Regions from separate parts of the Streptomyces sp. NPDC051109 genome, predicted to be linked through region 1. Evidence: riboswitches for the same ligand, from Rfam matches in the RefSeq annotation. Region 1 holds a riboswitch; each other region holds the start of a gene.

Region 1 (9,872 bases):
AGCGGCAGCCGGCGTCCCATTCCGACCGCTGGTTGCCGTGCGCCGGGATGCCGCCCGCGCGCTTGAGGAGGGCGGCCAGGTGCATCAGGTTCCAGGACATGAAGGTGGTGTTGCGGTTGGTGAAGTCGTTCTCGGGCCCGCCCGAGCCGGGGTCGAGGTACGAGGGCCCGGGCCCGGCCTCGCCGATCCAGCCCGCGTCGGCCTGCGGCGGGATCGCGTAGCCGAGGTGCTGGAGGCTGTAGAGGACGTTCATGGCGCAGTGCTTCACGCCGTCCTCGTTGCCGGTGATGAGCGCGCCCCCGACTCGCCCGTAATAGGCGTACTGGCCCTGCTCGTTCAGGATCGAGGAGCAGGCGTAGAGCCGCTCGATGACCTGCTTCATGACGGAGCTGTTGTCGCCGAGCCAGATCGGGCCGCACAGCACGAGGATGTCGGCGTCCATGATCTGGCTGTACAGGACCGGCCACTGGTCGGTTTCCCAGCCGTGCTCGGTCATGTCGGGCCAGACGCCGGTGGCGATGTCGTGGTCCACGGCGCGGATGAGCGAAGTCCGGGCGCCGGCCGCCTCCATGACGGCGCGGCTGCGGTCGATGAGGCCCTCGGTGTTGCTGGGCTCGGGCGAGCGCTTGAGGGTGCAGTTGACGTAGACGGCGGTCAGGTCGGAGTAATCGTATGCGGCGGCCACGCCGCCAGCCTGCGCGGCCTCGGCCGGGACCGCCACCGGACCGCACCCGTTCGGGCCGGGTTGGTGCCGGTCCGTCCGTCCGACTAGGGTCGTCTGGCCTTGGTGTTCGGGAAACCGGTGGAAAACCGGTGCGGCCCTCGCCACTGTGAACGGGAAGTCCGGCTCCATCCTGCGGGAGGCCACTGGGCGGCGCGGGAGGTTCCGCACCGCCCGGGAAGGCGGAGCCAGGGCATCAGCACCCGTGAGCCAGGAGACCGGCCGAGGCGCGTTGTCCATCCACGAGGTGCTGGAGAGGTCTCGCCACTCATGCATATAGCCGAGGGGTTTCTGCCCCCTTTGCACGCGGTCGCCTGGGGCGCCGCGTCCACTCCGTTCGTCGTCCACGGTGTCCGCGCCCTCACGCGCGAGGTGAAGGCGAACCCGGAGAGCACGCTGCTGCTCGGGGCGTCGGGAGCGTTCACTTTCGTCCTGTCCGCCTTGAAGATCCCATCGGTGACGGGTAGTTGCTCGCACCCCACCGGGACCGGTCTCGGGGCGATCCTGTTCCGACCGCCGATCATGGCGGTGCTCGGCACGATCACCCTGCTCTTCCAGGCGCTGCTGCTGGCGCACGGCGGGCTGACCACCCTCGGCGCGAACGTCTTCTCGATGGCGATCGCCGGGCCCTGGGCGGGCTACGGGGTCTACCTGCTGCTGAAGCGCTTCGACGTCCCGCTGATGGTGACCGTCTTCTTCGGCGCCTTCTTCGCCGACCTCGTCACCTACTGCGTGACCTCCGTGCAGCTGGCGCTGGCCTTCCCGGACCCGGGCTCCGGGTTCCCGGGCGCCCTCGCGAAGTTCGGGGGCATCTTCGCGGTGACCCAGATCCCGCTCGCGGTGAGCGAGGGGCTGCTGACGGTCCTCGTGATGCGGCTGCTGATGCAGTCGAGCAAGTCGGACCTGGTCCGGCTGGGCGTGGCGAAGCTGAGCGGCCGCAGCGGGCAGAAGGCGGCGGTCTGATGAGCATGAGCCGGAACGCGAAGATCAACGGCCTGCTGCTGCTCCTGGTGGCGGCACTGGCCGTACTGCCGCTCGCCCTGGGGATGGGCGAGGGCAAGGAGGAGCCGTTCGCGGGCGCCGACGCGCAGGCGGAGACGGCTATCACCGAGCTGAAGCCGGATTACGAGCCGTGGTTCTCGCCGCTGTACGAACCCCCCTCCGGGGAGGTGGAGTCGGCGCTGTTCGCCCTCCAGGCCGCACTGGGCGCGGGTGTGCTCGCGTACTACTTCGGCGTCCGAAAGGGCCGCCGCCAGGCCGCTGCCGCGGCTCCGGCTCCTGCCCCCGCCCCCGCCCCGGCGGCGGATCCCGCCGCCGCGGAGTCGTAGGCGGTGCTGCCGATCGACGTGGCGGCGCACGGCAGTCGGTGGCGCCGCCGCCACCCTCTGGAGAAGGCCCTGCTGGGGCTCGGCCTGACGGTCACCGCCGTGTGCCTGCCGCCCTGGCCCGGCGGGCCGCTGGTCGCCGCCGCCACGCTGGCCGTGCTCCTCGGCCCGGCGGGCGTGGCCGGGCGCCAGCTGTGGCGGGCCTTCCGGATCCCGCTGGGCTTCTGCTTCACCGGCGCGCTGCCGCTGCTCGTCGCCGTCGGCGGCCCGGCCGGGTTCGTCTCGCTCGCGCCCGACGGCCCCCGGCATGCCGCGGATCTGCTGCTGCGGACCTCGGCGGCCTCCCTCGGGGTGCTGCTGTTCGCGTTCACCACGCCCGTCTCGGACGTCCTGCCCCGGCTGGTCCGGGCCGGAGTCCCGGCGCCGGTGGTGGACGTGGCCCTGGTCATGTACCGCATCGGCTTCCTGCTGCTGGATTCGATGGCCCAGGTCCGGCGCGCCCAGGCGGCCCGTCTGGGCCAGTCCGGGCGGGCGGCGGTGTGGCGTTCCCTGGCCGGGCTCGCCGCGACCTCCTTCGTACGGGCCTTCGACCGCGCGGCACGGCTCCAGGAGGGCCTGGCCGGGCGCGGGTACGACGGCACGCTGCGGGTCCTCGTACCGGAGGCGACGCTGTCGTGGCGGTTCCTGGCGGCGTCGGGGGCCCTGCTGGCGGCCCTGATCACCCTGACCCTCACCCTGAAGGGGCTGTACCTGTGAACCCGTTGGACCCGTTGGTGGAACTGGCCGGCGCCGGCTACGCGTACGAGGACGGCCCGGTGGTCCTCGCCGACGTCGACTTCGCCATCGCGCAGGGCCGGGCGCTGGTCCTGCTGGGCCGCAACGGCAGCGGGAAGACCACGCTGATGCGGCTGCTGAGCGGGGGCCTGCGACCCGGCTCGGGGTCCCTGCGCCTCGACGGCACGGCGGTCTCGTACGACCGGGCGGGGCTGACCCGCCTGCGCACGGCGGTGCAGCTGGTGGTCCAGGACCCGGACGACCAGCTGTTCGCGGCCTCGGTGGAGCAGGACGTGTCGTTCGGCCCGATGAACATGGGGCTGGCGGCGGACGAGGTCCGCGCCCGGGTGGATTCGGCGCTCGCCGCGCTGGACATCACGGCGCTGCGGGACCGCCCGACGCACCTGCTCTCGTACGGCCAGCGCAAGCGCGCGGCGATCGCCGGGGCGGTGGCCATGGCCCCGCGGGTGCTGATCCTGGACGAGCCGACGGCGGGCCTGGACCCGGACGGGCAGGAGCGCCTGCTGGACGCCCTCGCGGGGCTGCGCGCGGCCGGCACCACGGTGGTGATGGCCACGCACGACGTCGACCTGGCGGTCCGCTGGGCCGACGACGCGGCGGTCCTGACCCCGTCGGGCATCCGCACGGGCCCGGCGGAGACGCTCCTGTCGGACCCTCAGCTCCTGGCCTCGGCGGGACTGCGCCCGGCCTGGTCCCCGGCGGTGGCGTCCTTCCTCCGCGCCCACGCCCTCCTGGCCCCGCAGGCGCCGGGCCCAAAGACCCCGGAGGCACTGTCCGCCTGGCAGTAGGGGCGGGCTTCCCTAGGATGGCGGCATGTCGCTGCCGCACGCCATCCTCACCGCCCTGATGGAGAAGCCCTCGTCGGGGCTGGAGCTGACGCGGCGGTTCGACAAGTCGATCGGGTACTTCTGGTCCGCGACGCACCAGCAGATCTATCGCGAGCTCGGCCGGCTGGAGGAGGCGGGGCTGATCCGGGCGCTGCCCAGCGAGGTGCCCGTACGGGGGCAGAAGAAGGAGTACGAGGTCCTGGACGCCGGCAGCGCGGAGCTGGCGCGGTGGGTCGGCGAGAGCCAGGATCCCAAGGCCATCCGGGATCCGCTGCTGCTGCGGATCCGGGCGGCCGCCGTGGTGGGGCCGCACGGGCTGGCCGCGGAGCTGCGGCGCCACCTGGAGCTGCACCGACGGCAGCTGGCGGTCTACGAGGCCATCGAGCGGAAGGACTTCCCGCCGGGGCGGGACTCCGACGAGGACCGCCTGCGGAGGCTCGTCCTGCACGGCGGAACCGGCCTGGAGACGTTCTGGCTGCGCTGGCTGGAGGAGGCCCTGGCCGAGGTCGAGGGCATGGCCTGAGCGGCGCGGAGCCCCCGTACCGTCCCACAGGGGGCGGCACGGGGGCTCCGCAAGGGCTGGCTCGCCTACTTGTTCAGGGCGGCCCAGAACTCGTCGAAGCTCATGCGGCCGTCGCCGTTCGCGTCCTTGGCGGCGATCACGGCGTCCGCGACGGCGCCGGTGACGAACGCGTCGCCCATCGCCTTCATGGCCGCGCTGTACTCGTCCGCCGTGACGAAGCCGTCACCGTCCGCGTCGAACTTGCCGAACGTCGCCCGCGCGCTCTCGATGTCAGCCACTGGGATCCACCCCTTCTCGGTGCTTGTTGACCGGCCAAGGGTAGCGGCACCCGCCCCCCGCCCTGTCCGGGGGCCGCCCCCGGGGCTCTCCGGCCCCGACCCGCCGGAGACGCCCTAGCGGAAGATCCCCGTGTGGCCGAGCGAGTAGCGGCCCGGCTGGGGGTAGACGGCCAGGCCGTGCGGGCCGCCGCCCACCCGGATCTTGGCGAGCTGCCGACCGGTCGCCGTGTCGATCGCGTAGACCTCGGAGTTGTAGCGCCCCGACAGCCACAGCACCTTGCCGTCGGCGGAGACGCCGCCCATGTCCGGGCTGCCGCCGTCCGGCAGCTCCCACTTCTTCGTGAGCTTGTTCTGCTTGAAGTCGAAGACGGAGATGCTGCCCTCGCCGCGGTTGGAGATGTACATCTCCCTGGAGTCGCGGCTCACGTACAGGCCGTGCGTGCCCTTCCCGGTGGGCAGCAGCTTGGGGACGTCGAACTTGTCCCCGCTGAGCACCCACATGCCGTCCGCCATCATGTCCGCGACGTAGAAGGTCTTCCCGTCCGGGGAGACCTTCACGTCCTGCGGCATCGCGCCCTCGAACGGCAGCTTCTGCTGGCCGACGACCTCCATCCTCTCGGTGTCGACCTTGAGGAGCTCGCCGGAGAACTCGCAGCTCACGATGAAGTACCGGCCGTCGGCGGAGAAGTCCGCGTGGTTGACCCCGAAGCAGGTCACGGGGACCGTCTTCACCCGGTTCATCGTGTGCGGATCGCGGAAGACCAGCTCGCGGTCCATGGAGGCCATCACGATCGCGTACTTCCCGTTCGGCGTGAAGTACAGGTTGTACGGGTCGTGCACCTCGACCGGCTCGCCCGCCTCGCCGGTGGCCGGGTTGATCGGGGTGAGCGTGTGGCCTCGGTTGTTGTTGACCCACAGGGTCTTCATGTCCCAGGACGGGACGACGTGCTGGGGCTGGATCCCGACCGGGATGGTGTCGATGACCTTGTACGTCTTCGGGTCGATGACGGACACCGTGTTGGAGGTGGTGTTCGGCACGTAGACCCGCGACGGGAAGTCCTTGACCAGTGGCGAGAGGTTGTTCGGCCGGTCGGCCGCGTACACGTCCTTCGGGTCCAGGAGCGGCGGCATGCCGGCCAGGCCGGGCGGCACGGCCGGGACGGCCTTGACGGGCTGCCGGGCCGGGGCCGCGGAGCCGAGCGCCTCGGCGGGCTCCTTGTCGGCCGATCCGCAGCCGGCCAGGGCGGCGAGGACCAGACCGGCCAGCAGCACGGTGGCCTTCCGGGGAAGGCGGGTGGTCGTCATGAGGTCAGCAGCTCCGTGGTGGTCACCGCGCGCAGCTTGCGGCGCGCGAGTTCTTCGAGGAGGGGCGGCATCGCGTCGACCGTGTCCGCGTAGCCGAAGTGCAGGCTCACCACCGATCCGCCGTGGATCGTGCCGGTGACGGTGCGGATGACGGCCGCGGCACCGGGCGAGGTGAAGTCGAGGGAGTCCACGTCGTACGAGAGGACGTGCGGGTAGCCCGCCCGCCGGGCGAGCTCCTTGACGAGCGGGGTGGCGTACTGGGTCTGGGAGGGCCGGAACCAGGTGCCGATGGAGCCGGTGAGCCGCTTGAGCCGCTGCGCGCAGCCGGTGATCTCGGCGTAGGCCTCCGCCTCGGGCATGGTGTTGATCGCGAGGTGGCGCTGGGTGTGGTTGCCGAGCTCGTGGCCACCGTCCAGGACCCGGCGGGCCATCTCCGGGTGGGCGTCGAGCCAGCTGCCGATCGCCAGTACGGTGACCCGGGCGCCCGCCCTCTCGGCCTCGGCCAGCACGGCCCGGGCGATGGCGGGGTCGCCGTTGCCGTGGAAGGTGAGGGCGACCAGGGGGCGGTCGCGCGGACCGTGCGCGATCTCGTCGGGCTGGCCGGGGTAGCGGCGCGGGACGGCGGCGGCCCGCACGGGGGCGGGTTTCGCCGAGGGCGCCTCGGCGGGCGGGCCGGCGGGCGTACGGGCACCCGTGCCGCAGGCGGCGGTGAGGACGCCGAAGGCGGCCGCGGCTCCGGCGCGGAGGGCGGATCGGCGGTCCGGGTAGCAGAGCACCTGCCCATTTAAGGGGTGGATGACGCGAAAGATAACGATTGACCCATTTCGGGCCCTCTATCGGAGTACACCCGGATGAGGGAGTGTCCGATATTCGATCAATGAATCACACGGAGCGACGGATAGTTATTCATCGATTGCGAGGTGAGTGGCCCACCTCACCTAGGATTCAACCCGAAACTCTCACTATTTGCACACTTATGTCCAGGTTGGGACTTTTGGTGTTTGGTCGCCCGTCTGCCATAGTCGGAATCACGGCTTCCCCATTGACCCGAGCGAAGTCGCCACGCCGAGGATCACACCCCCTTCGATCCTCGGCGCATCCATGAAGCCCCCACGACGCCCCACCGCGGCGACCGGGGGCTTCAGGCATTCCGGGGTCCTGCGCCGGGGGCGGTCAGCGGTCGGCCACCCGCATCTCGAACCAGGTGATCTTGCCGCGCGGCAGCAGGTCGGCGCCCCAGCGGTCGGAGAGCTTGTCGACGAGGAAGAGCCCCCGTCCGGTGGTGTCCAGCTCGTGCACCGGCATCAGGCAGGGCAGCCCGCGCGAGGGGTCGCGCACCTCGACGCGCATCCAGCCGCGCCGCCGGTGCATCCGTAAGCCGAACGACCGGGCACCGGTGTGCCGCACCGCGTTGCCGACGAGCTCGGAGACCAGCAGGACGGTGTGTTCGGACACCTGCGGGGAGAAGCCCCAGAACCGGATCACCACGTACTGGGCGAGCCGGCGGGCCGTGCTCGCCGACTCCGGCATGGACGGGAGGTTCACTTCCGCCTCAGCCGGATTCCCGTACAACTCCAGTGCCTTGAGACCCTGTTCGTCCTCAAGAGCCGCCGTCAGCCGTACGGCGGAAGCGCCGTTGCGCTGCCGCGGCTGTTCCACACCCTCCAGGCCCGCCATGCACCCATCATGGAGGGCCGATGCGCCCGCCCGGGCCGTTCCTTGGGAAAACACCCCCCGGAATCATCGATTCCGAGGGGGTGTTCCGTCATATGCGCCAGGCAAGCGGAGAGCTGTCGGACCACCCTGATCTGCGGTGACCCACCGCTCCCGGAAGATCACTCGCAGTGGATCTCCACCAGTCCTTAAGGCTCCCTTAAGGCCTGGCTAATCCACCCCTAGGGAGGACCAACGGCTTTGCGGTCAGACGAACTTCGCCTTGCCCGGGCCCTCCTCGACGAAGCTGCGCATGCCGCGCTCGCGGTCCTCGGTGGCGAACAGGCCCGCGAACCAGTTGCGTTCGATGGTCAGGCCGGTGTCGATGTCCGCCTCCAGACCCGCGTCCACGCACTCCTTGGCGGCGCGCAGCGCGATCGCCGGGCCCTGGGCCAGCTTGGCGGCCCAGGCGTGCGCCTGCTCGTACACCTCGGCGGCGGGCACGACGCGGTCCACGAGCCCGAGGGCGAGCGCCTCCTCCGCCTTGACCATGCGGCCGGTGAAGATCAGGTCCTTGGCCTTGGACGGGCCGATCAGCCGGGACAGCCGCTGGGTGCCGCCGGCCCCCGGGATCAGGCCCAGCAGGATCTCGGGCTGGCCGAGCTTCGCGTTGTCGGCGGCGATCCGGTAGTCGGCGCACAGCGCGAGCTCGCAACCGCCGCCGAGGGCGTAGCCGGTGACGGCGGCCACGACGGGCTTGGGGATCCGGGCCACCGCGGTGAACGCGTCCTGGAGCGCGCGGGACCGGGCGACCATCGCCGCGTGGTCCATCGTCTGCATCTCCTTGATGTCCGCGCCGGCCGCGAACACCTTCTCGCCGCCGTAGATGATCACCGCGCGCACGTCGGCCCGGTCGGTGGCCTCCACCGCGAGCTCGCGCAGCCGGTCCTGGGTGGCGATGTCCAGGGCGTTCATGGGCGGCCGGTCCAGGCGGAGGGTGCCGACGCCTTCGGAGACTTCGAGAGAGAGGGTCATACGCGGAAGGTTAGCGGTGGCTAACGCGAGTGGCCCGGTGCTGTGGGTCACAGCACCGGGCCACTCGACTACGTACGGGAGAGGACTACTTGATCCACTCCGCCCAGTCCATGTTCCAGCCGTTGAGGCCGTTGTCCGGGGCGATCTGCTTGTCCTTGGAGTTCTTCACGATGACGACGTCGCCGATCAGCGACTCGTTGAAGAACCAGGCGGCGGGCTGGTTGCCGTCACCCGCGCCGCGGACGTCCTTGAGGCCCACGCAGCCGTGGCTGACGTTCTCGGAGCCGAACGTGCCCGAGGAGGCCCAGTAGTTGCCGTGGACGAAGGTGCCCGACTGCGACAGGCGCATCGCGTGCGGGACGTCCGAGATGTCGTACTCGCCGCCGAAGCCGACGGTCGCGCCGTTCATCCGGGTCACCTTGTACTTCTCGCTGATGACCATCTGCCCGTTGTACGTGGTCGTCGACGGGGCGCCCGCGGTGATCGGGAGGTCCTTGAGGACCTGGCCGTCCCGGACTACCTGCATCGTGTGCTCGCTCGCGTCGACCGTGGAGACCTGCGAGCGGCCGATGGTGAAGGTGACCGTACGGGTCTGCTTGCCGTAGACGCCGGGACGGCCTTCGACGCCGTCGAGGGCGATCTTCACGGTGACCTTGGTGCCCGCGGCCCAGTACTTCTCGGGGCGGAAGTCGAGGCGGTCGTTGCCGAACCAGTGGCCCTCGACCGGGACCGACGGCTCGGCCGTCACCGTGATGGCCTTCTCGACGGCCTCGGTGTTGGTGATGCCGCGGGTGAAGTTGAACGACACCGGCATGCCCACGCCGACGGTCTCGCCGTCCTCGGGCGTGTAGTGGCCGACGAAGGTGTTGGTCGGGGTGAGGGTGGTGAACGTGGTGTCCTTGGCGGACTCGCGGCCGGCCTCGTCCTTGGCGACGGCGTGCACCTTGTACTCGGTGGCGGCGGCCAGGTTGCGGCCGGGCTCCCAGCTCGCGCCGTCCGCGGCGAGCTTTCCGTCGACGGCGTTGCCCTTGGTGTCGGCGACGGTCACCGTGGTGAGCTTGCCGCCGGTGCTGGTTATCTTCAGGACGCCGCTGGTGGCGACCTCCTTGGCCCCGTCGTCCGGCTTGACGTTCACGACGGCCTTGGACGCCTCGGTGCCGTTCTTGCCGCCTCCGCCGGCGCCGCTGTTGTCGCCGCCTCCCCCACCCGTGTTGCCGCCTCCGCTGCACGCGCTGGTGAGCAGCAGTGCCGCTCCGAGCAGGAGGGCCGGCAGGCCGGTGCGGCGGGCGCGGCCGCGTATCGGCTGCAGGTTCACTCTTCTTCTCCCCATGTCCCCCGCGCGCGGACAGTCGCGCGCATGTCGACAGGAAATCACACGGGGGGATGACGAAGAGAAACGGTCTTGTCACC
Region 2 (9,872 bases), on a different contig from region 1:
TCGTCCGCATCGCCGGGATCCTGCACGACGTCGGCAAGCTCGGCGTCCCGACCCGGCTGCTGCGCAAGGACGGCCCCCTGACCCCGGAGGAGCGGCGGGTCATCGAGCTGCATCCCGAGTACGGGCACGAGATGGTCCGCGGCATCGGCTTCCTGGGCGAGGCCCGGTCCGCGATCCTGCACCACCACGAGCGGGTCGACGGCTCCGGATACCCGTACGGGCTGACCGGGGAGCAGATCCCGGTGCCGGCCCGGGTGGTGGCGGTGGCCGACGCCTTCGACGCGATGACCTCGACCCGCTCGTACAGCCGGGCCCGGCCGGTGCCGGTGGCCCTGGCCGAGCTGGAGCGGTGCGCCGGGGCCCACTTCGACCCGGTGATGGTGCACGCGCTGGTCGAGGCGATCGGCCGGGACGGCTGGCACCCGGTGGTCACGGCGGACGAGGACGACCTCCAGGTGATCCCTGGTACCGCCCCCGGCCGGCCGGCGGCGCCCGACGCCGCGGCCCCGGACCCGGGCGGTCCCGCGCTGTCCGGGCTCCCGGCGCAGGGCGCCCGGCCGCGCGTACGGACCGCGGACCCGGGGAACGGGCGGGAACCGGACGGCGGAGGCGGGGCGTGAGGGGGCGGGGCGTGGGGGGCGCGGCGCTCGGGGGCGCGGTCGTCAGCGGGGTGCGCGGGGCCGCCGTGGTGCTCACCCTGGCCGGGCTCGGGCACACCCTGTGGAACGGCGTCGTCGAGCCCGGCACGGCCCTGGCCTTCGGCGCCCTGATCGCCTGCGGCGAGCTCGCCTGCCGCGACAGCCGGGACGGGCGGGAGACGCGAGGCCCCCGGGACCCCGGTGACACCTGGGGTACCCGGGATGCCTGGGCCCCGCCGGCAGCCGCCCCGGACGCGGCCGAAGACCGCCGGCCCGCGCCGCTGGCCTTCGCCGGCGCCCTCGCGTACGCCCTGCTCGGCCCGGACGCCGCCGAGCCCACCCACCACGGGGTGCTCCAGATCGTCACGGTCGTCGCCGCCGCGGCGCTGGCCGGGCTCGTCCCCCACATCGCCCGCGGCCGCGCTCCCGGCGCCGACCACCTGGCCCGACGGGTCCTCACCGTCGCCTTCGCCGCCGTCTGCTTCCAGCCGCTCTACAATTCCGGCCGGCTGGAGCACGGGATCGCGCAGGGCCCGTACCTCGTCCTCTTCCTGCTCCTCCTGCTCGGCCTCACCGCCCTGTGCGACGCCGTCCTCGCCGCCGTCCAGGTCTGCGCCCGCACGGGCTGGCCGTACGGGCCCCTGCTGCGCGACGAGCTGCGCGCCCAGCTCGGCATCGGCTCGGCGATCTGCGCCACCGGGGTCGTCATGGCCCTCGGCGTGGCCGTCGCCGGCCTGTGGGCCCTGCCCGTCTTCTGCGTACCCCTGCTGCTGACCCAGCTGTCCTTCCACCGGATCAGCGCGATCCGCACCACCTACCGCCAGACCATCACCTCCCTGGCCCGGGCCACCGAGATCGCCGGGTACACCCGACCGGGGCACTCCCGCCGGGTCGCCGCCCTGAGCTGCGCCGTCGGCCGGGAGCTGGGCCTTTCGGAGCGGGAGCTCACGGTGCTGGAGTACGCCGCCCTCATGCACGACATCGGCCAGCTCTCCCTCGTCGACCCGGTACGGGCCGGGGCCACCGCCGGGCTGCCCGCCGCCGAGGCCCGCCGGATCGCCGCGCTCGGCGGGGACGTGGCCAGGCAGACCGGGGTGCCCGCCGAGGTGGCCGTCATCGTGGAGCGGCAGGCCGACCCGTACCGGGAGCAGCCGGTCGCGGCGCGCATCGTACGGGCGGTCAACGCGTACGACGACCTGCTCGGCGGGACCCGTCACCCGGGCGGCCCCCTCGTGGCCCTGGAGCAGCTGCGGCTGGGTACGGGGCGCGACTACCAGCCGGAGGTCGTGGAGTGTCTCGCAAGGGTTCTGGCCAGGGACGGACGTGACAGAGTTGTTCCCGCCCCACCTGGGTAACCCATGGGTAATGAGCGGCCGTCCGAGTGGGCATGGTTGGATGCCAGTAGGAGTGTCCGTGAGGGTGTCCGCAAGGCTGCACCGTTGGACCGGCAGGCGGGAATCGTGAGGATCTTCGGGAAGGTACGGCATCGGCCCTCCGCCTCGTGGCGGCAGGCCACCGACCGCGCGTTCACGCTGATCGGCGACGGGCGGTACGAGGACGCGGGTGCGCTGCTGACCAGAGCCGCGGACCTGGAGCCCTGGCTGTCCGAGTCCTGGTTCAACCTCGCCCTGCTGCACAAGTTCCGGCACGACTGGGAGCAGGCACGGGCCGCCGGGCTGCGCGCCGTGGCCCTGCTGGACCGCGAGACCGGCGCCCCGGACTGGTGGAACGTCGGGATCGCCGCGACCGCGCTGCAGGACTGGCCGCTGGCCCGCCGGGCCTGGCAGGCGTACGGGCTGAAGGTGCCCGGGGACCCGCACGGCTCGGGCATCCACCCCGCGAAGGGCAGCGGCGAACCGGTCGGCATGGAGCTCGGCAGCGCCGCCGTGCGGCTGTCCCCCGAGGGGGAGGCCGAGGTGGTCTGGGGCCGCCGGCTGGACCCGGCCCGCATGGAGGTCCTGTCGATCCCGCTGCCCTCCTCGGGGCGGCGCTGGGGCGAGGTCGTCCTGCACGACGGGGTCCCGCACGGCGAGCGGGTCACCGCGGCCGGCCCCGCGTACCCGGTCTTCGACGAGATCGAGCTGTGGGCGCCCTCGCCGGTGCCGACCTGGGTGGTGCTGCTGGAGGCGGCCACCGAGGAGGACCGTGACGCGTTGGAGCAGCTGGCCTCGGACGCGGGCTTCGCCGCCGAGGACTGGTCGTCCTCGGTGCGGCTGCTGTGCCGGACCTGCTCGGAGAGCGTGATGCCGAGCGGCGAGGGCGACGGGGAGCAGCTGGACCCGCACGACCACAGCGAACCGGGGCACCCCGGCCCGCTGGGCCACCGTACGAACGGTTCCGGCCCGCTGTGGGTGCCGGAGCGCGAATGCGGGATCGCGGCGCCGGCCGGCCTGGTGCGCGGACTGCTCGACGGCTGGGTCGCGGACAGCCCGGACACCCGTGAATGGCGGGATCTCGAAGAGGTCTGCTGACCCGGCACCGTAGGCTGTACCGGCACATTGTGAACGGGTGGACTTACGGAAGGCGTACGGCGGAGATGGCGCAGCAGGAGAACGAGGTCGTCGAGAACGTCAACGACGGGTACGTCGTGGACACCGAGGACTGTGAGGCGCGCGAGCTCGCCCACCGCGAGCGCGGCACCGCCCGCCCGATCACGGTGGTCGGCAACCCCGTCCTGCACCGTGAGTGCAAGGACGTCACCGAGTTCGGCGACGAACTGGCGCAGCTGATCGACGACATGTTCGCCAGCCAGAAGGCCGCCGAGGGCGTGGGCCTGGCCGCGAACCAGATCGGCGTGGACGCCAAGGTCTTCGTCTACGACTGCCCGGACGACGACGGCGTGCGCCACACCGGGGTCGTGGTCAACCCGAAGCTGGTGGAGCTGCCGGCCGGCTCCCGCGTGCTGGACGACTCCAACGAGGGCTGCCTGTCGGTGCCGACCGCGTACGCCTCGCTGGCCCGCCCGGACTACGCCGAGGTGACCGGCCAGGACGCGCAGGGCAACCCGATCAAGGTGCGCGGCACGGGCTACTTCGCGCGCTGCCTCCAGCACGAGACGGACCACCTGTACGGGTACCTGTACATCGACCGCCTCTCGAAGCGGGACCGCAAGGACGCCCTCCGCCAGATGGAAGAGGGCACCCCGCGCTACGAGACCGTCCCGAACGCGTAGTCGCAGGCAACGGGAGGGGCCCCGCACCGGAGATCCGGTGCGGGGCCCCTCCCGTTGCCTTTGGCCCTCCGGCTCAGAAGTCCTCGTCCAGGTCGACGGTGCCCTCGACCGCGACCTGGTAGGCCGACGGGCGGCGCTCGAAGAAGTTCGTCAGCTCCTGGACGCCCTGCAGCTCCATGAAGGAGAACGGGTTCTGCGAGCCGTACACCGGCGGGAAGCCGAGGCGGACCAGGCGCTCGTCCGCGACGCACTCCAGGTACTCGCGCATCGACTCGGTGTTCATGCCCGGCAGGCCGTCACCGCACAGGTCGCGGCCGAACTGCAGCTCCGCCTCCACGGCCTCCTTCAGCATGTCGGTGACCTGCTGCTGGAGGGCGTCGTCGAAGAGCTCCGGCTCCTCCTTGCGGACCGTGTCCACGACCTCGAACGCGAAGTTCATGTGCATGGTCTCGTCGCGGAACACCCAGTTGGTGCCGGTGGCCAGACCGTGCAGCAGGCCGCGCGAGCGGAACCAGTACACGTACGCGAAGGCGCCGTAGAAGAACAGGCCCTCGATGCACGCGGCGAAGCAGATCAGGTTCAGCAGGAAGCGGCGGCGGTCGGCCTGCGTCTCCAGCCGGTCGATCTTCTCGACCGAGTCCATCCACTTGAAGCAGAACTGCGCCTTCTCGCGGATCGACGGGATCTCCTCGACGGCGTCGAAGGCGGCCGCGCGGTCGTCCGGGTCGGGCAGGTAGGTGTCGAGCAGCGTCAGGTAGAACTGGACGTGCACGGCCTCCTCGAACAGCTGGCGCGACAGGTAGAGGCGCGCCTCCGGGGAGTTGATGTGCTTGTAGAGCGTCAGCACCAGGTTGTTCGAGACGATCGAGTCGCCCGTCGCGAAGAACGCGACCAGGCGGCCGATCATGTGCTGCTCGGCGGGCGTCAGCTTCGCGAGGTCGGCGACGTCCGAGTGGAGGTCGACCTCCTCGACGGTCCAGGTGTTCTTGATCGCGTCCCGGTAGCGCTCGTAGAAGTCCGGGTAGCGCATGGGGCGGAGCGTGAGCTCGAAGCCCGGGTCCAGGAGGTTCTTGTCGGTGGAGCTCATTACTGGCAGGCCTCGCAGGACTCGGGGTTCTCAAGGGAGCAGGCCAGCGCCTCGGCGTCGGCGACCGCCTGGGGCAGTGCGACGGGGGTGGCCGCCTGCGCGGCGCGGGCGATCTTCGTCGCCGGGCGGGAACGCAGGTAGTACGTCGTCTTCAGGCCCTGCTTCCAGGCGTACGCGTACATCGACGACAGCTTGCCGATGGTGGGCGTCTCCAGGAACAGGTTCAGCGACTGCGCCTGGTCGAGGAACGGCGTACGGGCCGCCGCCATGTCGATCAGACCGCGCTGCGGGATCTCCCACGCCGTGCGGTACAGCTCGCGCACCTCGGCCGGGATCCAGCCGAAGCCCTGGACGGAGCCGCTGGCCTCGCGCAGCGCCTCACGGGTCTGCGCGTCCCACACGCCGAGCTTCTTCAGCTCCTCCACGAGGTAGGCGTTGACCTGGAGGAACTCACCGCTCAGCGTCTCGCGCTTGAAGAGGTTGGAGACCTGCGGCTCGATGCACTCGTACACGCCGGCGATGGAGGCGATCGTCGCGGTCGGGGCGATGGCGAGGAGCAGGGAGTTGCGCATGCCGGACTTCGCGATCCGGGCGCGCAGGGCGTCCCAGCGCTCGGGCCAGTTCAGCTCCACGTCGAAGTGGTCGGGGTGCAGGACGCCGCGGGCGGTGCGGGTCTGCTCCCAGGCCGGGAGCGGTCCGCTGCGCTCGGCGAGGTCGCAGGAGGCCTCGTACGCGGCCAGCATGATGCGCTCGGAGAGCTTGGTGGACAGGGCCTTCGCCTCGGGGGAGTCGAAGGGCATCTTCATCTTGAAGAAGACGTCCTGGAGGCCCATCGCGCCCAGGCCTACCGGCCGCCAGCGGGAGTTGGAGCGGCCCGCCTGCTCGGTCGGGTAGAAGTTGATGTCCACGACGCGGTCGAGGAAGGTGACCGCGGTGCGGACGGTCTCGTCCAGGCGCTCCCAGTCGATGTCGCGACCGTCCGCCGTGTCGATGACGAACGCGCCCATGTTGACCGAGCCGAGGTTGCAGACGGCCGTCTCGCCGTCGTTGGTGACCTCGATGATCTCGGTGCAGAGGTTGGAGGAGTGGACGACCGTACCCGGCTCGGCGGTCTGGTTCGCCGTGCGGTTGGAGGCGTCCTTGAAGGTCATCCAGCCCTGGCCGGTCTGCGCGAGGGTGCGCATCATCCGGCCGTACAGGTCGCGGGCGGGCATGGTCTTGCGGGCGAGGCCCGCCGCCTCGGCCTTGCGGTAGGCGGCGTCGAACGCGTCGCCCCACAGGTCGACCAGCTCGGGCACGTCGGCCGGGGAGAACAGCGACCAGTCGGCGTCCGCGTTGACGCGGCGCATGAACTCGTCCGGCACCCAGTGCGCCAGGTTCAGGTTGTGCGTACGGCGCTGGTCCTCACCGGTGTTGTCGCGGAGCTCCAGGAACTCCTCGATGTCCGCGTGCCAGGTCTCCAGGTACACGGCGGCGGCGCCCTTGCGGCGGCCGCCCTGGTTCACGGCGGCGACGGAGGCGTCGAGGGTCTTCAGGAACGGCACGATGCCGTTGGAGTGGCCGTTCGTACCGCGGATCAGCGAACCGCGGGCGCGGATGCGCGAGTACGAGAGGCCGATGCCGCCGGCGTGCTTCGACAGGCGCGCGACCTGGTGGTAGCGGTCGTAGATCGAGTCGAGCTCGTCCAGCGGGGAGTCCAGCAGGTAGCAGGAGGACATCTGCGGGTGCCGGGTGCCGGAGTTGAAGAGCGTGGGGGAGGACGGCAGGTAGTCGAGGCGGCTCATCAGCCGGTAGAGCGAGGCCACTTCCTCGACGGCCTGGACCGTGTCGTTCTCGGCGAGGCCGCACGCCACGCGCAGCATGAAGTGCTGCGGGGTCTCGATGACCTGGCGGGTGATCGGGTGGCGCAGCAGGTAGCGGCTGTGCAGGGTGCGCAGGCCGAAGAAGCCGAAGCGGTCGTCGGCGCCCTCGGCGAGCGTGTGCTCGACCAGCGCGTCCAGACGGCTCGCGTGCAGCGCCACGAACTCGGCGGTGCGGTCGGCGATCAGGCCCTCGCGGTGGCCGACGGCGACCGAGGAGGAGAAGGAGGTGGCCCCTTGGCCCGCGGCTTCCTCGGCGACCGCCAGCGTCAACAGCCGGGCGGCGAGCCGGGAGTACGCCGGGTCCTCGGAGATCAGGCCGGCGGCGGCCTCCGTGGCCAGGGCGCGCAGCTCGGCCTCGTCGGCGGCGGCGCTGCGCCCGCGGAGCGCGGCGGCGGCGACCCGGCCCGGGTCGGTGTCGGGGAGGTCGGCCGTCAGCTCGGTGAGGGTACGCAGCAGTGCGGCCCCAGGTCCCCCGGTCTCGATTCCGGTGTCGGACGGGTCGGACTCGGCGCGCGGTGCGGAAGGCGCGATGGTCACGGGGGGAGCTCTCCCTCGCTCGGCTCCGGGACACCTGCGGCGTCGGAGCGAGCGGGCGCGTGCGGGCATGGCAGGGCAGCACCGCGCGGCGTCCACCGGCCCAACCGCGAGGCCCGGACGTATCGGCACCCGGTTCGGTCGAGCCGGGCGCACTGTCGGCAGGTCGTCGGACTTGCGGTGACACCAATGGGTGTACTTCATACCGTTGCGGGACAGTTCCGGATTCGCACCGGATTCCCCTGCGACGACAGCGAGCACGAGCATACATGTGGGGGCCGCTTCCTGCGCGACCCCCTAGATGTTGTGTCGGCGTGGCTACAGTTCGAGACCGTACGTGAGCAGAGGGAGGTCGGGAACGGGCTCCCAGTCCCGTTCGGGCGTGCGCACGAAGCCGAGCCGTTCGTAGATCCGGTGGGCTCCGACCATGTCGTCCGTGGTGGACAGAACGAGGCGCCGTACGCCCTCGATGGCCCTCGCCCGCTCCATGCAGGCCCGTACGAGCGCCTCCCCGGCGCCCCGCCCGCGGCCCTCCCGGGCGACGGCCAGCATCCGGAACTCGGCCTCGCCGGCCACGGCGATGTCGCACAGCGGGCTCCCGGGCGCGGCGAACGCCACGCCGCCGAGGAGCCGTCCGTCGCTCGCGGCGGCGACGAGTATCACCCCGTCGCGCGCCCGCCCGGCCACGTCCCGCAGCCGCGTGAGGTACGGGTCGTCCTCGCCGAAGGTGAGCAGCCCGTCCCCGAGGTACGCCTGCGCGGTGATCTCCCCGAGCGTCCCGTACTCCGCCGCCAGCGCTTCTCTGATCACGATGTCCATGGATCGAGTGTGCGGGACTGCTGTCGGTGCCCGGCGCTATCGTCGGAGGCGGCACCGTCGAGGAAGGCGAGCGAGGCATGACCGTGATGACAGACCGGCCCCACATGCTGACCGAGGACTTCGAAGCCGTGGCGCGCATGGCCGCCCGCGAGCGGGAGGGGACACGGCTGGAGTTCATCGACGGGGCAATCAGGAGCAAGGCCACGCCGGACGGCGATCACGGGCGGATCATTCAGTGGCTGCTCAAGATCTGCATGCAGTCGCGGCCCGAGTTGTTCCTGCATCCGGGGCAGGGGATCAAGGCACAGGAGTACCGGGAGGGGCGGGCCATTCCCGACGCGGTGCTGGCGGATCCGGATGCCTTCGTCGGCCAGGGCGACTGGGTCGACCCCGCCCCGATCCTCATGGCTGTCGAGGTGACCTCGTGGGATTCGGACACCCACCGGCGGGACCATGTCGAGAAGCCCCGCGCCTACGCGGAGACGAGTATCCCGGTCTACCTGTTGATCGACCGGGCCAAGTGTGAGATCTCCGTCTACAGTCAGCCCAACGGCCGACGGTACGAGAGCGTCCACATCGTGCCGTACGGCACGGACATCGCGCTTCCCGACCCCGTCGGCATCACTCTCCACACCGAGCCCCTCAAGGACTGGGTGCGCTGACCCCCGCGCAACGCGAAGGGCCCTGCCGACGATCGGCGGGGCCCTTCGCATGCGGTCAGCAGCAGCGGAAGCCCTCGCGGGGGTCCGCCTCGCGCGAGTCCGTGCGGGCGCGTTCGAAGGCGCGGCGGGTCAGGACCTCGGCCGCTGGGTCGTGCGCGCGGGCGTGCGCGACGTAACGGTCGTACGCGGCCTCGCCCGAGAACTCCCGTACGAAGAACCGCGCCTTCGCCAGCGCCGCGCGGACCCCGCTCACGCCACCGGCTCCTTCACGCGGCCGCCGCCCGAGTCCAGGCCGGCGGCGGCGAGCTCCGCCCGCTCCTCGGGGGTGGCGATGAGCCCGGCCGGGGCGATGATCTTCGACTCCGACCACGGGACCTCGGACAGCCGGACTGCCTCGGGGTCGGCGACGGCCTTGAGGCAGGTCCGCGCCGCGTCCAGCAGCACGATGACGATCAGGATCGCGAACAGCGCCGACAGCACGCCGTCGACCGTGGCGTTCGTGACGATCGTGTGCATCTCACCCATGTTCTTCGCGGGCGGCAGGACCTTCCCGGCGTCGATCCCGGTCTGGTACTTGTCGCGCTGCGCGAAGAAGCCGACCTTCACGTCGTCCGAGAACACCTTCTGCCAGCTCGCGGTCAGGGTGACGGCCACGTCCCAGGCCAGTGGGACGCCGGTCACCCAGGCCCACTTCAGCCGCCCGGACTTGACCAGCAGCGTGGTGCACACGGCCAGGGCCACCGCCGCCAGCAGCTGGTTCGCGATCCCGAACAGCGGGAACAGCTGGTTGATGCCGCCGAGCGGGTCCTTGATGCCGACCCACAGGAAGTAGCCCCAGCCGCCCACGACCACGGCGCTGGCCAGCCACACGCCCGGCTTCCAGCTCACGTCCTTGAAGGACTTGTGCACGTTGCCGAGGGTGTCCTGGAGCATGAACCGGCCGACCCGGGTGCCCGCGTCGAGGGTGGTCAGGATGAACAGGGCCTCGAACATGATCGCGAAGTGGTACCAGAACGCCTTCATCCCGGCGCCGCCGACCACGGAGGAGAAGATCTCCGACATTCCGAGTGCGAACGTCGGCGCCCCGCCCGTACGGGA
Region 3 (9,872 bases), on a different contig from region 1:
CATCACCGAGGTCTGGACCAACACGGGCGAGGCTTGTGCGAGCTCCCCGTCGGCGACGGTCATCGGCGGCGAAGACCCGTACTGGACGACGTACACCTACGATGCGGTCGGCAACCGCAAGACCGAGACCAAGCACAAGACCGCCTCGGGCCCGACCACGGACACGGTCCGCACCTACACCCAGCCGACGGTCGGCAAGCACGACCTCACCAAGGTCACCCAGACCGGCACCGACCCCCACGAGGAGGCCTTCACCTACGACGAGAGCGGCAACACCAAGACCCGCAAGAGCGGCACGGGTGAAACCCAGTACCTCGACTGGGACGTCGAAGGCCACCTGAAGACCCTCAACCAGGGCACCACCGGAAACTCCTTCCTCTACGACGCCGCAGGCCAACGTCTGCTCCGCAAGGACACCAAGGGCACCACGCTCTACCTCCCCAGCGGCAACGAACTCCACCTGGACCAGACCGGAAAGGTCACCGGCACCCGCTATTACGACGGCGTCGCCATGCGCGAGGGCGGCAAGCTCACCTTCACCCTCACCGACCACCACGGGACCGGCACCAGTCAGATCAGCGCGGACGCCACTCAGGCCGTCACCCGTCGCAAGACCGGACTCTTCGGTGAAGCCCGCGGCAGCCAGCCGACCGGCTGGGTCGGAGACAAGGCGTTCGTCGGCGGAACCAAGGACGCCTACACCGGCCTCACCCACATCGGTGCCCGCGAATACGACCCCCTGACCGGGCGGTTCATCTCCGTCGACCCGATCATGGACCTGAAGGACTCGCAGCAGCTCCACGGATACACCTACTCCAACCAGAACCCCTTCACATTCTGGGACCCCACCGGCAAGCAACTCGAAGAGTGCGCCAGCGGCATGTACAAGTGCCACAACGGCAACGACCCGTACGACTACGGAAACCGCTACGAGACCATCGTGGAATCCGTCGGCGGAACCCTCGACCCCGAGTACGTCCGCCAGAAGCACTACGGCTGCCAGAACCTGGCTTGCACCAGTTCGAGCGGCTCCGGACGCTCCGGCGGTTCGACCAGCCGGCCCGGCAAGGGCACCCAGGCGCCGCCTCCGCCGCCGCCCCCTGTAGTGGTGCTCGCGGCCTCCGAGCCGCATCCGCAGAGCGACAGCCGAAGTCTGTGGGAGAAGGCAACGGATTGGGTCGGTGACAAATGGGACAAGTACGTCCTGCCTCTTGAGGCGAATGACACCAGCGGGGTATGTCTGGGCGGTTCGCTCGGGCTCGGTGGAGGTGTCAACGCCTCGGTCTGTCTGCTTGCGACCGACCGTCCGGACGGCAAGACCGAGTACGGTGTCAGCTTCAGCAAGGGCACCGAGGCCGTCTCATTCGGGGGGAACCTGCAGCTTTCGGGTATGCGCAGCAATGCGACGGACTTCGAGCAGCTGCGAGGCGACGGCTGGGGCGGTACCGCAACGGCGTCCTATGGGTTGTCGGTCTCGACGGCCCATGAGAGGTCGATCGGCTCCAGAAACATCAGGAACGAGCCCGTAGGAACCACCAGCTTCAGCGCGGGTGTCGGTGTCGGTGCGGAGGTCGGCCTCAGTCAGACCTACGGCACCAGGATCGGGCACCTGTTCACCGTGGACTGGAGGTGAAAGTAAAGTGGCATATATGACAAGCGAGGCTCACGTGGTGATGATCACAGCAGGACGGGTGTCTTCCGAGGCGAGCGTGCCCTCCATTGTTTTCATGGCGCTGTTCGCGGCGATCGGACTCCTACTGGCGCTCAATGTCAAGGGAATCGCAGACCGGTTCAGTGACGTGATTGCCACTGTGACGTTTGGTGTCTTCGACGCTTACCAGACTGGTGTGTACCGGTTCATCGGAGCTGGACTGGCGTTGTTCGGATGCATCGGAGTCGCGGTCGAGGTGACCGTCGGGCTCAGCTGACGCGGCAGGGGCGTGGCATCCCAGCCACGGAAAAGGCCGTCCTCCCCACCTTTCAGAGGTGGGGAGGACGGCCTCTTTCAGGATGCGGTTACTCCGAGTCGGCTTCCAGGTTGCCTTCCGTGTCCAGGTAGACCTGGCGGAGGGATTCGAGGATCTGGGGGTCCGGCTTTTCCCACATGCCGCGGGATTCGGCCTCCAGGAGGCGTTCCGCGATGCCGTGCAGGGCCCAGGGGTTGGCCTCCTCCAGGAAGGCGCGGTTCTCCGGGTCCAGGACGTACGTCTCGGTCAGCTTGTCGTACATCCAGTCCGCCACCACGCCCGTCGTGGCGTCGTAGCCGAAGAGGTAGTCGACCGTCGCCGCCAGCTCGAAGGCGCCCTTGTAGCCGTGGCGGCGCATCGCCTCGATCCACTTCGGGTTCACCACGCGGGCTCGGAAGACGCGGGAGGTCTCCTCGACCAGCGTGCGGGTCTTGACCGTCTCCGGGCGCGTCGAGTCGCCGATGTACGCCTCCGGGGCCGTGCCGCGCAGGGCGCGGACCGTGGCCACCATGCCGCCGTGGTACTGGAAGTAGTCGTCCGAGTCGGCGATGTCGTGCTCGCGGGTGTCCGTGTTCTTCGCGGCCACCGTGATCCGCTTGTACGCGGTCTCCATCTCCTCGCGCGCCGCCCGGCCCTCCAGGCCGCGGCCGTACGCGTAGCCGCCCCAGACCGTGTAGACCTCCGCGAGGTCGGCGTCCGTACGCCAGTCGCGGGAGTCGATCAGCTGGAGGATGCCGGCGCCGTACGTGCCCGGGCGCGAGCCGAAGATGCGGGTCGTCGCACGGCGCTCGTCACCGTGGACGGCCAGGTCGGCCTGGGCGTGGGCCCGGACGTGGTTGCGGTCCGCGGGCTCGTCCAGCCCCGCCGCCAGCCGGACCGCGTCGTCCAGCAGGCCGATGACGTGCGGGAAGGCGTCGCGGAAGAAGCCCGAGATGCGGAGGGTGACATCGATGCGGGGGCGGCCCAGCTCGTCGAGCGGGATCGGCTCCAGCCCCGTGACGCGGCGCGAGGCCTCGTCCCAGACCGGGCGGACGCCGAGCAGGGCGAGGGCCTCGGCGACGTCGTCGCCGGAGGTGCGCATCGCGCTCGTGCCCCACAGGGACAGGCCCACGGAGGCCGGCCACTCGCCGTTGTCCGTGCGGTAGCGGGTGAGGAGGGAGTCGGCCAGGGCCTGGCCCGTCTCCCACGCGAGGCGGGAGGGGACGGCCTTCGGGTCCACGGAGTAGAAGTTCCGGCCCGTGGGGAGGACGTTCACCAGGCCCCGGAGGGGGGAACCCGAGGGGCCCGCCGGGACGAAGCGGCCGTCCAGGGCCGAGACCACGTGCGCGATCTCGTCCGTCGTGCCGGCCAGCCGCGGGACGACCTCGCGCGCGGCGAAGTCCAGTACGGCCGTCACGTCCGCCGAATGGCCGGCGGCGACCGAAGCCACCGCCTCCGGCGCCCAGTTCGCGTCCTCCATCGCCTGGACCAGCGCGCGGGCCGCCTCCTCCGCCTCGTCGGCGGTCGTCCGGGTGGCCGCGGACTCGTCCAGGCCGAGCGCCTCGCGCAGGCCGGGCAGGGCCGTCGTACCGCCCCAGATCTGGCGGGCGCGCAGGATCGCCAGGACCAGGTTGACCCGGGCCCCACCGGTCGGCGCGCCGCCCAGGACGTGCAGTCCGTCGCGGATCTGGGCGTCCTTGACCTCGCACAGCCAGCCGTCGACGTGCAGCAGGAAGTCGTCGAAGCCCTCGTCGTCGGGGCGCTCCTCCAGCCCCAGGTCGTGGTCGAGCTTCGCGGCCTGGATCAGCGTCCAGATCTGGGCGCGGATGGCCGGCAGCTTCGCCGGGTCCATCGCGGAGATCTGCGCGTACTCGTCGAGGTGCTGCTCCAGGCGCGCGATGTCGCCGTACGACTCCGCGCGCGCCATCGGCGGCACCAGGTGGTCGACCAGGGTGGCGTGCACGCGGCGCTTGGCCTGGGTGCCCTCGCCGGGGTCGTTGACCAGGAAGGGGTAGATGAGGGGGAGGTCGCCGAGCGCGGCGTCCGGGGCGCAGGCCGCGGACAGGCCGGCGTTCTTGCCCGGCAGCCACTCCAGGTTGCCGTGCTTGCCCAGGTGGATCATCGCGTCGGCGCCGAAGCCGCCGTCCTGCGCGCGGGCCTGGATCCAGCGGTACGCGGCCAGGTAGTGGTGCGAGGGCGGCAGGTCCGGGTCGTGGTAGATCGCGATCGGGTTCTCGCCGAAGCCGCGCGGCGGCTGGATCAGGATGAGCAGGTTCCCGCGGCGCAGGGCCGCGAGGACGATGTCGCCCTCCGGGTTGGCCGAGCGGTCCACGAACATGTTGCCCGGGGCCTCGCCCCAGTGCTGCTCGACGCTGTCCCGCAGCTCGGCCGGGAGCTCGGCGAACCACCGCTTGTAGTCGGCGGCCGGGATCCGGACCGGGTTGCGGGCCAGCTGCTCCTCGGTCAGCCAGTCCTGGTCGTGGCCGCCGGCCTCGATCAGGGCGCGGATCAGCTCGTCGCCGTCGCCGGAGACCAGGCCCGGGATGTCCTCGACGGGCCCGAAGTCGTAACCGCCCGCGATGAGGGTGCGCAGCAGTTCCACGGCGCTGGCCGGGGTGTCGAGGCCGACCGCGTTGCCGATGCGGGAGTGCTTGGTCGGGTACGCGGAGAGGACGAGCGCGACCTTCTTGTCGCGGCGCGCGATGTGCCGCAGCCGGGCGTGCCGTACGGCGATGCCGGCGACGCGGGCGGCGCGCTCGGGGTCGGCGACGTACGCCGGCAGCCCGTCCTCGTCGAGCTCCTTGAAGGAGAACGGGACGGTGATCAGGCGGCCGTCGAACTCGGGCACGGCGACCTGCGTCGCGGCGTCGAGCGGGGACAGGCCCTCGTCGTTCTCCTCCCAGGCGCTGCGCGAGCCGGTCAGGCACAGGGCCTGGAGGATCGGGACGCCGAGCGCGGCCAGCGCGCCCGCGTCCCAGGACTCGTCGTCGCCGCCGGCGGAGGCCGTGGCGGGCTTGGTGCCGCCGGCCGCGAGCACGGTGGTGACGACCGCGTCGACGGACTCCAGCTCGGCGATCAGCTCCGGTTCGGGGGTGCGCAGGGAGGACACGTACAGCGGTACGGGGGTGCCGCCGGTCTCCACGATCGCGTCGCACAGGGCGTGCACGAAGGCGGTGTTGCCGCTCATCTGGTGTGCGCGGTAGTAGAGCACCGCGATGCGCGGGCCGTACGGGCGCACCGGGGTGCGCTCCAGCGGGCCCCAGGTGGGAGCGGCGGCGGGCGGCTCGAAGCCGTGGCCGGTGAGCAGCACGGTGTCGGACAGGAACCGGGCCAGCTGGTCCAGGTTGGCGGGACCGCCGTGGGCGAGGTAGCCGTGCGCCTCGGCCGCGATGCCGATGGGGACCGTCGAGGCCTCCATCAGCTGGGCGTCCGGGGCCTGTTCGCCGGTGAGGACGACCACCGGGCGGGTCTGGGTCGGCGCCAGGAGCAGGTCGAGGCCTTCCTGCCAGGCGCGCAGGCCGCCGAGGAGGCGTACGACGACCAGGTCGACGCCGTCGAGCAGGGCGGGGAGGTCGTCGAGGGGAAGGCGGGAGGGGTTCGCGAACCGGTACGGCACGGGGCCGTCCGCGGCGGCGCGGGCGCTGAGCAGATCGGTGTCGGACGTCGACAGCAGCAGGATCATGCGGCGGCATGCCTTCCTCGGGGTTTCCGCGCCCCGGGCAGTGTGGACAGCGGGAGTTCCTGACTCACCCGGCGGATCGCTCCGCGGGTTCACAGTGGCGGGACCGCGCCGGATTCGCACCGGGCTTCCTCCCAGCGGGCCACGTGGCTCCGCCGGTGGTCATCTTAGGTGGCGTTCCCCCTGGCCGGGAGTGGGGGTGTCCCGCGCCAGGGGAGCGGATCCGGGCAGGTCGGGCGGAGGGCGGGGCGCAGGGGGCGGGTGGTGACGGACACAGCTCGGGGTCGGGGAATCGTGGGTATGCTCGCCGCCATGCCGCCCCAGCCCCCTTCCGCCGCACCGCGGGACGAACCGGTCATACGTGACCGCGGTGACGCCTGCCCCGGCGCGCTGCGGCTGCACGCGGCGGACGACGGGTACTTGGCCCGGATCCGGATACCCGGCGGGATGCTCGACGCGGACGCGGCCCTGCTGCTGGCCGATGCGGCGGACCGGCTCGGCGACGGGCACGTCGACCTCACCTCGCGCGGCAACGCGCAGCTGCGCGGACTCGGCGCGAGCTGCGGCGGCGAGCTGCAGGCCGTGCTCGTGCGCGCCGGGCTGCTGCCCGCGCCCACCCACGAGCGGGTCCGCAACATCGTCGCCTCGCCGCTGACCGGCCTGGACCGGGGCGGTCTGCCCGACGTGGCGCCCTGGGTGGCAGAGCTGGACGGGCTGCTGTGCGGGAGCGCGCCGGCGGCCGGACTGTCCGGGCGCTTCCTGTTCGCCCTCGACGACGGCCGCGGGGACGTGACCTCGCTCGCAGCCGATGTGAACCTGGCCGCCGTCCGGGGCGGAGGCCGGGCCCTGCTGTGGACCGCCGGCGCGGCGGACGCCCTGCTGGTGGCCGCCGCCGATGCGCCGCGGGCCGCGCTCCTCGCCGCCTCGTACTTCCTCGACTCCGTCCGCCGGGCCGGTACCCGGGCCTGGCGGGTCTCCGAGCTGCCTGCCGAACACGCGCTGCGTTCCGATGAGTTGGGTGCGCGGCTGACCGCCGGCGGCATCTCGGCCTCCGTCGTGCGGAGTTCGCCCACCCTGCGCGGGCCGGCCCCCGAACCCGGCGTGGTCGAAGGCCCCGACGGCGCCGCCGCGCTGAGCGTGTTCGCGCCGCTGGGGCGCCTGACCACCGCCCAGTGGCGCCGGCTGGCCGGGCTCACGGGCCGTGTCCGGCTGACCCCGTGGCGCGGGATCGTCGTGCCCGGCCTGCCGGCCCACGCGGCCGACGGCGCGCTCGCCGCGCTCGCCGAGGCCGGTCTGGTGACCGGCGCCGACGATCCCTGGCGGTCCGTCACCGCCTGTACGGGGCGCCCCGGTTGCGCGAAATCCCTGGCGGACGTCCGCGCCGACGCGCGTGCCGCCGTGGCGCAGCAGGCCCAGGCCCAGGCCCAGTCCGCGGCGCACGCAGGCGCCGGCGCACCCGCAGACGCACCCGCGGGGACGAGCCGCCTGCTGCCCGTGCACTGGTCCGGCTGCGAACGCCGGTGCGGGCACCCCCGCGGCACCGCCTGGGCGGACGTGGTCGCCACCGCCGACGGGTACGACCTCTGCGCGGCCGGTCGCGCCCCGCTCCGCGGTGTCCCGGCCTCCGAACTTCCCGCGGCCCTCGCGGCCGTACGCCGCACCACCTCCCACGACGCAGCGAAGAAATGAGCGAGTACACAGTGTTCGAGTACGAGAAGGACGGCGCCGCGATCTACCGCCAGTCCTTTGCCACGATCCGCGCCGAGGCGGACCTCTCCGGGCTGCCCGCCTCCGTCGCCCAGGTCGCGGTGCGCATGATCCACGCCTGCGGAATGACCGACCTGCCCCAGGACCTCGGCTACACCCCGGACGTCGTGCTCCGCGCGCGGGCCGCCCTGAACGCGGGCGCGCCGATCCTCTGCGACGTGCAGATGGTCGCCAGCGGCGTCACCCGCAAGCGGCTGCCCGCCGGCAACGAGGTGATCTGCACCCTCTCCGACCCCGCCGTGCCGGCCCTCGCCGCCGAGATGGGCACCACGCGCAGCGCCGCCGCCCTCGAAGTCTGGCGCGACCGCGGCCTGCTGGAGGGCTCCGTGATCGCCGTCGGCAACGCGCCCACCGCGCTGTTCCGGCTGCTGGAGATGATCGAGGAGGGCGCACCGCGCCCCGCCGCCGTCATCGGCGTCCCGGTCGGCTTCATCGGCGCCGCCGAGTCCAAGGACGCGCTCGCCGCCCATGCCTCCGGGCTCGACCACCTGATCGTGCGCGGCCGGCGGGGCGGCAGCGCCATCGCGGCCGCCGCCGTCAACGCGATCGCGAGCGAGGAAGAATGAGCACGGGAACGACCTCCGGGAAGCTGTACGGCGTCGGGCTCGGCCCCGGCGACCCCTCCCTGATGACGCTGCGGGCCGTCGAGGTGATCGCCGAGGCCCAGGTCGTCGCGTACCACAGCGCCCGCCACGGCCGCTCGATCGCCCGCTCGATCGCCGCGAAGCACCTGCGCGCCGACCACATCGAGGAGCCGCTGGTCTATCCGGTGACCACCGAGACCACGGACCACCCCGGCGGCTACCAGGGGGCGATGGAGGAGTTCTACGAGGCGTCCGCCGCCCGGCTGGCCGCACACCTCGACGCCGGCCGGACCGTCGCCGTGCTCGCCGAGGGGGACCCGCTCTTCTACGGCTCGTACATGCACATGCACAAGCGGCTCGCCGACCGGTACGAGGCCGAGGTGATCCCGGGTGTGACCTCGGTGAGCGCGGCCGCGGCCCGCCTCGGCACCCCGCTCGTCGAGGGCGAGGAGGTGCTGACGATCCTGCCCGGCACCCTGCCGGAGGAGGAGCTCACCGCCCGCCTCGCCGCCACCGACTCGGCGGTCGTGATGAAGCTCGGCCGCACCTTCCCCGCCGTACGCCGGGCCATGGAGGGCAGCGGCCGCCTCGCGGAGGCCCGGTACGTGGAGCGCGCCACCATGGCGGGGGAGCGGACCGGCGTCCTCGCCGACACCGACCCCGACAGCGTCCCGTACTTCGCCGTCGCCGTGGTGCCCAGCCGCATCGGGAACCGGGGCAGCGTGCCGTCCGGCCCCGGCGGGGTCGTGGTCGTCGGCACCGGCCCGGCCGGGCCGCTCTGGCTCACCCCCGAGACGCGGCGGGCGCTGGCCGACGCCGAGGTGCTCGTCGGCTACACCACGTACCTGGACCGGGTCCCCGTGAAGCCGGGCCAGGTCCGGCACGGCTCCGACAACAAGGTCGAGTCGGAGCGGGCCGAGTTCGCGCTCGAACTCGCCCGCCGCGGCAAGCGCGTGGCAGTGGTCTCCGGCGGCGACCCCGGCGTGTTCGCCATGGCCACCGCCGTGCTGGAGGTCGCCGGGCAGCCGGAGTACAAGGACGTGCCCGTACGGGTCCTGCCGGGGGTGACCGCCGCCAACGCGGCGGCCGCCGCGGCCGGGGCCCCGCTCGGCCACGACTACGCCACCATCTCCCTGTCGGACCGGCTCAAGCCGTGGGAGGTCATCGCGGAGCGGCTGCGCGCCGCCGCCGCGGCGGACCTGGTGCTCGCCCTGTACAACCCCGGTTCGCGCAGCCGGACGTGGCAGGTGGCCCAGGCCAAGGAGCTGCTGCTGGAGCTGCGTTCGGAACAGACCCCGGTGGTCGTCGCTCGGGACGTGGGCGGCCCGGAGCAGTCGGTCCGCGTCCTTGCGCTCGGCGAACTGGAGCCCTCCGAGGTGGACATGCGCACGATCCTGCTGATCGGCTCCTCGCAGACCCAGGTCACGGAGCGCCCGGACGGCTCCCGCGTGGCGTGGACCCCGCGCCGCTACCCGGAGGCCTGACCGGCGGGCCGGGCGGCCCCCCTCAGCACTGCCAGAGGAACGCCGCCCGGCCGCAGGGCTCGCAGGCGTGCGCATAGGCGCTGCCGGAGCCGAAGTTGGGGGCGGTGAGGGGATCCGGGCCCTCCTCCAGCCGGGCGACGAACTCCATCGGGCGGCCGCAGCCCGGGCAGTCGGGCGTCTCGTCGTCCTGGAGCCATTCGGGAGTGCCGCCGAGCTGTCCGAGGACGTGGCGCGTCGGGCGCCCGCTCTGCGCGGACCACGCCTCGGCGGCGGCCCGGTACCCCGGCTCGGCCACCGCCACCGGCTCGACGGTACGGACCGCCCCGAGCTGCCGAACGTCCTCGTCCTCGTCGTAGTCCCCCTCGCCCTCGTCCTCGTCCGCGGCGGTGGGGAGTGCGGGCAGCGGCAGCGG

What was found. Region 1 has a riboswitch for cobalamin ahead of ACIBAD_RS12440 (energy-coupling factor ABC transporter permease). Riboswitches for the same ligand answer to the same signal wherever they lie in the genome.
Region 2: another riboswitch for cobalamin. It lies ahead of ACIBAD_RS05810 (ribonucleoside-diphosphate reductase subunit alpha); the one in region 1 lies ahead of ACIBAD_RS12440 (energy-coupling factor ABC transporter permease).
Region 3: another riboswitch for cobalamin. It lies ahead of cobN (cobaltochelatase subunit CobN); the one in region 1 lies ahead of ACIBAD_RS12440 (energy-coupling factor ABC transporter permease).

What each region holds. Positions count from the first base shown of each region.
Region 1 is NZ_JBITFF010000005.1:275,813-285,684, reverse strand. It holds gene ACIBAD_RS12445 (flavodoxin family protein) at 1-685, opposite strand, end outside; cobalamin riboswitch at 769-963, shown strand; gene ACIBAD_RS12440 (energy-coupling factor ABC transporter permease) at 992-1,684, shown strand; gene ACIBAD_RS12435 (energy-coupling factor ABC transporter substrate-binding protein) at 1,690-2,049, shown strand; gene cbiQ (cobalt ECF transporter T component CbiQ) at 2,053-2,802, shown strand; gene ACIBAD_RS12425 (energy-coupling factor ABC transporter ATP-binding protein) at 2,808-3,629, shown strand; gene ACIBAD_RS12420 (PadR family transcriptional regulator) at 3,655-4,191, shown strand; gene ACIBAD_RS12415 (EF-hand domain-containing protein) at 4,257-4,469, opposite strand; gene ACIBAD_RS12410 (YncE family protein) at 4,584-5,774, opposite strand; gene ACIBAD_RS12405 (polysaccharide deacetylase family protein) at 5,771-6,550, opposite strand; gene ACIBAD_RS12400 (ATP-binding protein) at 6,948-7,451, opposite strand; gene ACIBAD_RS12395 (enoyl-CoA hydratase-related protein) at 7,695-8,462, opposite strand; gene ACIBAD_RS12390 (Ig-like domain-containing protein) at 8,548-9,792, opposite strand.
Region 2 is NZ_JBITFF010000003.1:7,710-17,581, reverse strand. It holds gene ACIBAD_RS05835 (HD-GYP domain-containing protein) at 1-620, shown strand, start outside; gene ACIBAD_RS05830 (HD-GYP domain-containing protein) at 632-1,993, shown strand; gene ACIBAD_RS05825 (hypothetical protein) at 2,099-3,109, shown strand; gene def (peptide deformylase) at 3,175-3,810, shown strand; gene ACIBAD_RS05815 (ribonucleotide-diphosphate reductase subunit beta) at 3,884-4,897, opposite strand; gene ACIBAD_RS05810 (ribonucleoside-diphosphate reductase subunit alpha) at 4,897-7,296, opposite strand; cobalamin riboswitch at 7,436-7,577, opposite strand; gene ACIBAD_RS05805 (GNAT family N-acetyltransferase) at 7,612-8,112, opposite strand; gene ACIBAD_RS05800 (Uma2 family endonuclease) at 8,190-8,774, shown strand; gene ACIBAD_RS05795 (YbdD/YjiX family protein) at 8,830-9,027, opposite strand; gene ACIBAD_RS05790 (carbon starvation CstA family protein) at 9,024-9,872, opposite strand, start outside.
Region 3 is NZ_JBITFF010000010.1:52,200-62,071, forward strand. It holds gene ACIBAD_RS19825 (RHS repeat-associated core domain-containing protein) at 1-1,633, shown strand, start outside; gene ACIBAD_RS19830 (hypothetical protein) at 1,650-1,928, shown strand; gene cobN (cobaltochelatase subunit CobN) at 2,017-5,628, opposite strand; cobalamin riboswitch at 5,661-5,798, opposite strand; gene ACIBAD_RS19840 (cobalamin biosynthesis protein CobG) at 5,938-7,314, shown strand; gene ACIBAD_RS19845 (precorrin-8X methylmutase) at 7,311-7,958, shown strand; gene ACIBAD_RS19850 (precorrin-2 C(20)-methyltransferase) at 7,955-9,460, shown strand; gene ACIBAD_RS19855 (hypothetical protein) at 9,483-9,872, opposite strand, start outside.